3 regions of the Nicoliella spurrieriana genome follow, and region 1 is predicted to be linked to each of the others. Evidence: riboswitches for the same ligand, from Rfam matches in the RefSeq annotation. Region 1 holds a riboswitch; each other region holds the start of a gene.
What was found. A riboswitch is a leader RNA that binds a small molecule or an ion and turns the genes downstream of it on or off. The one in region 1 is predicted to bind thiamine pyrophosphate.

Region 1 (3,208 bases):
GTAATCTTAAAAAAGGCATGCTAGCATGCTTTTTTATTTAGGCTTGCTGCATTCATTAGTACGATTAATCCTCCAGCTGTTTAGGCGAAGTCGATGGCTGAGCGCGCCTCAGTAAAATACTTTGCTTCAGATTGATTTAGTTTCTATGTCACGGTTATTTACTAATAGTGATATAGAAATCAATTTAAAACAATAAATGGACATTAATCATAGAATTAGTGAAATAATTCACAACGGTTCAATAATTACTCATCATGACTCTAATTATGCTAAAATGAATTGATTAAAAGGAATGGTGATGAAATGATTATTTTACTATTGATCATGATTTTAATGTTGTGGCTAGTTTGGAAATTCTTCAGCAGTTGGCTTTGGTGGCTTTTATTAATCGCAGCGATTATTTTTATGTTGCGGGTCTTTTTCTGGGGTGCCATCATTTTAGTCCTTCTGGGATTACTGGGTGCATTTTATAATAATAACCAGCAATAAAAAACAGCAGTTCCGCATATTTGTGCGAAACTGCTGTTTAGCTTTAATTAGTCATATAATTCTGGCATCCGTTGTGCTGCTGAGGGTAATTTTGCACGCACCTTAGCAACTTGGTCTAAATCAATATCAGCATATAGGATGCATTCGTCACTCCCTGCTTGGTTAGTAACCACCCCCATCGGGTCGACGACCTGACTTAAACCGACGCGAGCGTCAGAAGTAGGCTTATCACACCCCACGATGAAAGTCGTATTTTCAATTGCGCGGGCCTTTAATAATGATGTCCAGTGATATTCCTTTAGTGGGCCCCGGTACCAAGAGGTTGGGATGATAATTACATCGGCACCGTGGACTGCTTGATACCTAGCCACCTCTGGGAAACGAAGTTCATAGCATACAAATAACCCAATTTTACCAAATGGCGTTTGAATCGGTTCAAATAGTTTATCGCCAGGCTTGATTTGATCGGATTCCTTAGTCCCGAACGCATCGTATAAATGGGTTTTATGATAGGTCGTGACCACATCCCCCTGGTCATTAATAATCACGATGGTGTTATAGACCCGTTGATCATTAGGGTCATCATTTTGTTCACGCATTCCAAAGATGATCCAGACCTGATTATCAGCTGCGGCCTGCTTCGCATTATCAACGAAGGGGCCGGAAAGGGATTCAGCATGTTGATTGATTTCAGCTAGGGTCGCATCGATTGCAGTGGTACTCATAAACATTTCTGGAAATACCACCAATGCTGCCCCGTGGGCCGCAGCCTCTTTAACAACCTCGGTCAGCTTCTTTTGGTTTACCGTTTGTTCTACATCTGAATAAGCTTGCGCTAATGCAATTTTGTAAGTCATCCCATCACCCAATCTATAAATTATTTTAATTGAATTCTAATCTAATCTAATTTGAATGTCAATTCTGAATCATTAGTTAAGGATGCAATTTGTGCATGGACACTGAATAATAGATATGGTATATTAGCTTTGTAATTAAATAATCTAACTGTCCACTGGGGTGCCATCTGGCTGAGAAAATACCCATTGAACCTGAATCTAGATAATTCTAGCGTAGGAACGTGGCTGATTCGAAATAAAATCGACGAAATGGGCGCTTTCTATAACAATTTAGAAAGCGCCCTTATTTTATTTCCCGTGGTGGTTATTAATTTGGAGGAATTTATCAATGTTTTCAGATCAATTAAAGCAACAGGCCCAACCAATTTTAAGCGGGATTTTAGAACATCCCTTCATTCAAGGAATTGCAAACGGGAACGTTGCACCAGCAGCGTTACAATTTTACGTTCAACAAGATTTCCAATACTTGAATGAATTTATCAAAATTTATGGGAATGCAATTGCCAAATCGAATGATCGTGAATTAATGGGCTTCTTTAATGATCAAATTAGTTTTATTTTAAATAGTGAAATTCATCCGCACCACATTTTTTGTAACATTGCGAGAATTAACTATGAAGATCAACAACACGCCACCCCTGCTCCAAAGGCGTATTTGTATGAGTCACACATGCATCGAGCAGGCGAGACCGGATCACTATTAAATATTTTAGCAGCTTTCCAACCATGTCCGTGGACATACACAGAAATTGCTGATCATCTAGTGGCGCAGGGGGCCGCAACTAAAGATAATCCATTCTATGATTGGATCATGTTCTACGCTAGTGATGATAATGATAAATCAATGAGCGATACTGTGTTTGCCTTTGTGGATCGTTTTGCAAAGCAGGCCTCGAACGAAGAACTAGCAACGGCTAGTCAATACTTCTTAAAAAGCTGCGAATTAGAATGGCAGTTTTGGGAACATGCATTTTATCAACAGGATTGGCAATTTAAAGCAACGTTGGACCATGCGAAGGAGGATTTTAAATCATGAATGAATATCCAGAAGCATTGACGATTGCGGGCACTGACTCCGGTGGTGGGGCTGGAATGATGGCAGATATTAAGACCATGCAGGCCTGTCATGTTTTTAGCACCAGTGTGGTGGTGGGCGTGACCGCCCAAAACACAATTGATGTTCAACGGGTCTTGCCACTGCCCCTTGAGATGGTCGATGCCCAATTTAAATCAATTGCAGATGACTTTGTGATCAAAGCAGCCAAAACTGGCGCCCTATTCGATGCTGAACACGTTCACAATGTAGCACAAAATATTCAACGGTATTCACTAGAGAACTTAGTGGTTGATCCAGTGATGGTTGCTAAGGGGGGTGCTAAGTTATTGACCGATGATGCAATTGATACCGTGATCACAGAGTTAATCCCCCTTGCTGATATTATCACCCCAAACTTACCAGAAGCAGAAACCATCGTTAAACATTCGATTACGGACCGTGAATCGACCAAACGCGCCGCAAAAGAAATTCAACAATTGGGAGCTAAGAACGTTGTTTTGAAGGGTGGCCATAGTAATGGACCTAAGAATGATGACTATGTCCTATTAGCTGATGGAAGTGATTTTTGGATGAGTGGTCAACACGTTGATTCCAAGCGGAAACACGGGACTGGCGACACCCTATCATCGGTCATGGTGGCAGAATTAGCTAAGGGGCACTCGGTTAAAATGGCAATTCAAACTGCTAAGCAATTTATGAATGAAATTTTACAACACGAAATTCACGTTGGACAGGGTCACGGACCTTTAAATCACTGGGGAGCTGAAAATTCAAATGTTAAAATTTAATCCGGAAATGTTGAAAG
Region 2 (3,208 bases), on a different replicon from region 1:
CCTATGGGCAAGCCAACTTAAAGCTGGCTGCTAACTACCAATCGGTGTTAAACGATGCGCAAAACAGCGATAATGACTCGCAAAATGCGGTCCAGAATGCAAGTGCGCAGGTGGCTAGTGACCAACAGGATAATCAGGCGTACCAAGCCGCGTTGCAAAAGATTACGAATGCTGCTGACCAATATGCTGCTAAGGTCCAATCAGCATTGGTCAAGCAACGCCTGTTCAATGCGAAGATTACGAAGCGGCTCGCGGCTAGTAACTACGTGGCCTACTTTAACCAGGTCACGGCTACGAGCCTGAAAACCGCCAATCAAGTCACTACCAAGCGCAAGCAGGTGGTCAAACGCTTGCGGAAGGCTAAGCCGGCCCAACGCAAGGCGCTTATGAAGCAGTTAAAGCAACTGACGGGGCGCCAAACACAGCTAAGGGCGACCGTTAAGGCGGCCAAGGTGGCGTTAAAGCAGTTCAATCAGGGGATCGGGAAACGGTATTTGACTGCGACCCAGAACGTGAACGACTCGAACCAGTTGGTCAACCAGGACCAATTAGACGTGCAAACGGCTGAGCAGAACGTGACCCATAACGTGCAGTCGCTAGAGGCCGAACACGCCCAGTATTTGAAATACATGGCAATCGTAGATGCGGCGCAGGTGAGTCCGTTGTTAAATATCGGCCACGGTCAGACGTTGTCGTATAATCCGGTCACGCAGAACCTCTATTTGGTCCAAGACGATACGCTGGCCAATCTGCCGGCGGGCGGGACGAATACGATTACCGAAATCAATCCGACCACGTTGCAGCCGATTAAGCAGTTCAACTTCCCGTTGATCAATGGAAATGCAAATTACAGCATTAATACGCTGACCTTTGATACGGCCGGGAACGCCTACTTTGGCCGCAAGGAGTCGGTCGTTGAAGCCGGGCAGAAGAGTTTTTCGACCTACCAGATCTACAAGGGGACGCTGAATGAAACCACCGGGGCGGCCAATTTTAGCGCCGTACCGCAAAACATTAACTGGGGTGGGTATAGTAACCAAAACCTTGATTATGATGCATATAACAACCGGATGTACATTGTTTCTGATAATATCATCACCTCGGTCCCATTAGACAAGCTGGTGGCGGGGACGCTCCAGCCAAGTGACGTGCACTACATGTCGTTTGGGATTAACCGTGAATTTGAGGACCTGTCGTTTGATGCGCAGGGGTACGGGTACCTACTGACGCTGTGGAGTCCGGAAGTGATGAAGTCACAGGCGCCGTTGGATTAAATGAATAAAAGCGTGGTTAATTTTACATTGACCACGTTTTTATTTTGGAATGAAAAATCAAGGGGGGCTTTTAGGTTGGCTACTTACTATGCTATACTCAGGTTACTTAATTAACTGCAAGGGGAGCCGTTTGGCTGAGAGTAGGTCCGTCCTTAACCCTTATGAACCTGATCTGGTTAGTACCAGCGTAGGAATGCAGCGACTTTGATTTTAAATGGAAACTTTTTCAATTTGCGGTGGTGAATTGGGTTCTCAGTTTAATTAAGCCAAATTGCTTAATTTAAGGAGAGATGTTTTCATGGAAAATGATCAAGCAACCACTGATTTGTCCACCAATGACTTAAAATGGGGACAAACATTTCTTGCTAGTATTCAACATATTTTTGTTTCAAACGTGTGGTTAGACCCGATTTTTGTTGCGTCCACTGCGGGGCTATCACTAACACTATCCACTAACTTAGTGAATGCAATTTTTATTGCATCTGGGTTGGTGACCATTATTCAAGCGACCAAATTAGTACGACTTCCAATCGTTCAGGGGCCCTCTGCAGCTTTTGATGCATTGATGATCAATGCGGGAAAGACGGGGACCCTGCCAGCTGCAGGCGGATCGATTTTACTGAGTGCTATTTTGGCGTTTTTTTTAGCAATTACGGGATTATTGGGGAAGCTGACCAAGTGGTTAACGCCCGCAATTACCGGGACCATTATTTTTCTTGTGGGGATTTCACTAGCCAGCTTCACGTTAGAAGAATTTTTGGGCGGGAATCCGACTGCTGCAAGCTTTGCTGCCCCTAAGACACTGTTAGTAGCGATTGTCACCGCTGCCATTGTGGTGGGGCTCTCCATCTTTGGCCGGGGCTTTTGGCACCGCTATTCATTCTTGATTGCGCTTGTGGTGGGGGATGGATTGGCCTTTGCGACTGGGATGATCGACCTCTCGGGACTGGCGCATAAGCCCCTCTTTGGGTTCCCACAATTATTGCCGTACGGAATGTTACGGTTCAACTGGACGTTATTTATTACCTTCTTCATTGCCTATTGTGTGGCAATCATCGAAGCCATTGGGGTGTATGAGGCCTCGGCGGATGTGACCAAGACTAAAATTGACCAAAAGCGAATTGAAAAGGGGATTGCTGGTGAAGCAGCGGGTTCGATTCTTTCTTCAATGATCGGTGGGTTCCCAACAACGGCCTTTGCTCAAAACCTTGGGGTAATGAAGCTGACCGGGATTCATTCACGCAAGCCAATCCTATTGGCTGGGAGCTTGTTATTAGTGTTCGGCTTTATTCCTAAATTAGGGGCCTTTCTATCACTAACCCCGGCACCAGTAATTGGTGGAATGTTCTTACCAGCCGCAGCAACGCTGATCACGACTGGCTTTGCGATTTTAAAACGGGCTGAGAGTAACGATACGAATAATTTGATCATTGGGTTATCGATTATGTTGGCAATCGGCATCCCTGCCTATGCGACTAATTATTCGGGGGCACTGAGACCACTATTAACGAATAACATTTTGCTTGGGGCAATTGCTTCCGTATTACTACACATTTTGTTAGTGGCAGTGCCTAAAGCGTTTCAACGGCGGGAGGTCAATCATGAATCAAATTAAAAATGATGTCTTAACATTTATTCAACAGCATCCAGCAATTGGGACTCCTAATGACGACCAAGACTTTAATCAGCTTGCGTTAAAAATTTTTAAATATCAGTTTGAGCATAACTTACCATTTAAAAGCTATGCGAAGCACCAGCGCAAAACACCGCTGTTGGTACATGACTGGACTCAAATTCCGTTGATGCCGATTCGGGGGTATAAATACCTGTCGTTATCCGCTACTCCGATTACTCCTGATGAGCCGGTATTTATGTCCAGTGGGACCACGGATCCGACCCACCGGAGCCGGAATTATCATCCGACGTTTGAGACC
Region 3 (3,208 bases), on a different replicon from region 1:
ATAATTTAGGATCATAGAACGTCCGCCCCTTCAATAAATTATTATAATTATAGAGGTTTTGTCCAGCTACCTTAGCCGTGCCCAGCTTCGCATCATTGACTACCTGTGGATAATAGGTCAAGAGGTGTTGGGCAATTACAGCAAGCGCCTTGGCACTTACCATGTTCCCGGCAGTAGCCCCGCCGGTATACTTATAGCCATAGTGAACTAAATCGTTATTTTCTAAGCCGGATGCGGAGTTAAAGGTCGCATTCAGGTCCCATGCTTGGGCCTGTTTATTCATCATATCAATAAAATTGCCGTTCGAACCAGCGACCCATTGGCCCAGTGCAATCGCAGCATTGTTTGATGATTCAATTAGCGTTGCCCGGTACAATTGCCTTACGGTGTATTTCCGGCCGGCAACGAACTTAAAGCCCCCACCGATATTATTGTTATAACTCATCGAACGGAGTCCGGCATTTGAGGTATCAACGACTTGGTTCCAGCCGTTCGTCTCCTGGGCCTTTCTGACCACTAGGTAGAGGGTCATCAACTTCGCTATCGATGCCACCTTCATTTTTTTATTCGCATTCTTAGCGTAAATTACCTGCCCGTTAGTCGCATCGATTGCCATTGCAGCGGCGGCATGCTTCATTTTATAATTACCAGGAACAATGTTGTTCGTGGTAATCCCGGAAGCCCCATCATCATAATCGTAATTATAATTGTATGCGGCACTGGCACTAAACGTCTGGGGGGATACCGTTCCAAAGAACGAATTCACGGCTGGCGCCAACCCCACTCCAGCGGTGGTGGTCATTACAATCACCAGTTTCGTCAGATTCTTTTTTAAATTCATTTTATCAACCCTTCTTTTTATTACGGAAATCATAGTATTAACTTAACATCTTAGCAAATGATTAACAATTCATTTATGGCAAATGTAAACTAAGTGTTATCTAAGCATTTCGTTTGTAACATTTGACCTTGCATTTCATTTTAGATTACGTTACACTAATCAAGTTAAATAGATATAGAGATGTTTGGGGTGCTATTCGGCTGAGATAATACCCATTGAACCTGATCCAGTTAGTACTGGTGGAGGAAAACGTTTTCATTGATCAATGGTGTACATATCTAGGGGGACCCTCGTTTTGAGGGCCCCTTTTTCTATCTATTTAACCATGATCATTTATCTATTTTATTTGAAAGGAAGGATTTTCCATGTCCAAAAAATGGAGTCTTAGAAACATTATTTTAATTGCATTAATTGCCATCGTGTGTGGGGTCATCTTCTGGTTGACCAGTTTTATCTATAACGCCCTCACCTTAATTTTAACCCCAATCGGGTTAGCACCGGCCGCCAATGATATTTCATTGGGACTTTGGATCGTTGCTGGACCGCTTGCCGGGGCCATCTTTAAGATGCCCGGGGTCGCAATCTTCTCAGAAGTGGCCGGGGCAGTCGTTGAAATGTTCCTCGGTGACCAATGGGGCGTCATGAACGTGGTTTCCGGATTAATTCAAGGGGCCGGGGCCGAATTAGGGTTTGCCGTGACCGGCTACAAAAAGTACGGCCACTTCCAATTGTTCTTAGGGAGTCTGTTTACCACCATCATCACGTTTATCTGGGATTGGTTCAGAAACGGTTACAATGCCTATGGCATCGGGATGGTCATTATCTTGTTCATCATTCGCTTCATTTCGGTCTGGGTCTTCAGTGACCCCGTTTCAATGGCCATCACCAAGTTGTTGAAGCGTAGCCACGCAATTACAGCATAATCATCAAATGACTAAATAGGGATAAAGCACTTATGGAGCCTTGCTGATAAGTGCTTTATTTTTAACTAATAGAGAGGAAGTTATTAATGGCAGCCGTTACCGTCAGTCATTTTACGTTCACCTACCAAAATAGTGCCCACCCCGTCTTAGCCGACGTCAACCTAACCTTTACGGATGCGCACATCAGCCTGATTGCCGGACCGTCTGGAACCGGTAAGTCAACCCTTTTAAAATCAATTGCGGGACTCTATCCTGAATTTGCCAATGGTGAGTACACCGGTACGATTAAGATCGGTCCGAAGCCATTAGCTGAGATTCAGCCGACCGCTTTAAGTGGCGTCGTTTCAATGATGTTTCAAAATCCGAACCAACAATTTACGATGACCACCGTCAACGACGAACTCCAATTTGCTCTCGAAAACCGGCAAGTCGATCCGGAAGTAATCCCAGAACGGATTGATGCCGCCCTTCAATTTGTTAACATTCAAAAATTAAAGCACCGACACCTTAACGCGCTCTCCGGTGGTGAAAAACAAAAGGTGGCCCTTGCCATCATCATCGCAATGGATTCGGATGTCATCTTGTTGGATGAACCGTTCGCCAGCTTGGACCGCACTTCACGAGCCGATCTATTGCACCAGTTAGTCCGGTTACGCGACCAACGGGGCAAAACGATTATTTTAGTTGATCATGACCTGTCCGGGTACCAAGACGTCGTTGATGACTTCTTTTACTTAGAAGCCCACCAGTACCAAATTCAAAAGTTAACTAATGCCCAGGTCGAGCAACTATTGGTCCCGTTCGATCATGCTGATTTAAAGGCGGTCAAATTAGCACTGCCGACCCCAAATGAGCAGGCTGCATTGAACTTAACCGACTGTGAAATAAAGCAGGGGCAAGCCACGTTACTAAGGGCCCCTCAATTTCAATTTTACGCCCATCGGGTGACCCTGATTACCGGTGAGAACGGGATTGGAAAGTCAACGCTGTTCAAAGCAATGACCCGCTTATTTAAATACCAGGGATTAATTGCATACCACGGTCAAGATATTCAAAAGCTCCGTAAGAAAAAGTACCTTGCCAACGTTGCCCTCGTTTTTCAAGATGCTGAAATGCAATTTATTGACATTACGATGGAAGAAGAGCTCGCCCTATCGGTTAAAAACGCAAGTAACCATCATTACACGCAAGATGATATCAACGCAATGCTAACGGCCTTACACCTTGACGGGCACGAACAACAGGTGGTCTACACGCTTAGCGAGGGGCAAAAAAAGAAGCTCCAAATTATTGAAATGTTGATCATGGGGACCGATGTCTTATTAATGGACGAACCGTTCAAGGGCCTCGATATCAATTCATTAGCAGTCATCGTCCAAATGTTACAAACGGCTAGCCAACGCTTTCACCAGACCATCATCATTATCAGTCATCAGTTGAGCGG

Region 2: linked by a shared signal. The riboswitch ahead of MOO44_RS04635 (uracil-xanthine permease family protein) and the one ahead of tenA (thiaminase II) in region 1 are both predicted to bind thiamine pyrophosphate.
Region 3: linked by a shared signal. The riboswitch ahead of MOO44_RS05025 (ECF transporter S component) and the one ahead of tenA (thiaminase II) in region 1 are both predicted to bind thiamine pyrophosphate.

What each region holds. Positions count from the first base shown of each region.
Region 1 is NZ_CP093360.1:267,352-270,559, forward strand. Features, by position in the region: gene MOO44_RS01320 (hypothetical protein) at 304-489, shown strand; gene MOO44_RS01325 (carbon-nitrogen hydrolase family protein) at 537-1,346, opposite strand; TPP riboswitch at 1,493-1,584, shown strand; gene tenA (thiaminase II) at 1,675-2,382, shown strand; gene thiD (bifunctional hydroxymethylpyrimidine kinase/phosphomethylpyrimidine kinase) at 2,379-3,191, shown strand; gene thiE (thiamine phosphate synthase) at 3,178-3,208, shown strand, end outside.
Region 2 is NZ_CP093361.1:809,573-812,780, forward strand. Features, by position in the region: gene MOO44_RS04630 (hypothetical protein) at 1-1,274, shown strand, start outside; TPP riboswitch at 1,384-1,485, shown strand; gene MOO44_RS04635 (uracil-xanthine permease family protein) at 1,573-2,889, shown strand; gene MOO44_RS04640 (LuxE/PaaK family acyltransferase) at 2,876-3,208, shown strand, end outside.
Region 3 is NZ_CP093361.1:908,823-912,030, reverse strand. Features, by position in the region: gene MOO44_RS05030 (serine hydrolase) at 1-841, opposite strand, end outside; TPP riboswitch at 1,017-1,106, shown strand; gene MOO44_RS05025 (ECF transporter S component) at 1,207-1,764, shown strand; gene MOO44_RS05020 (ABC transporter ATP-binding protein) at 1,851-3,208, shown strand, end outside.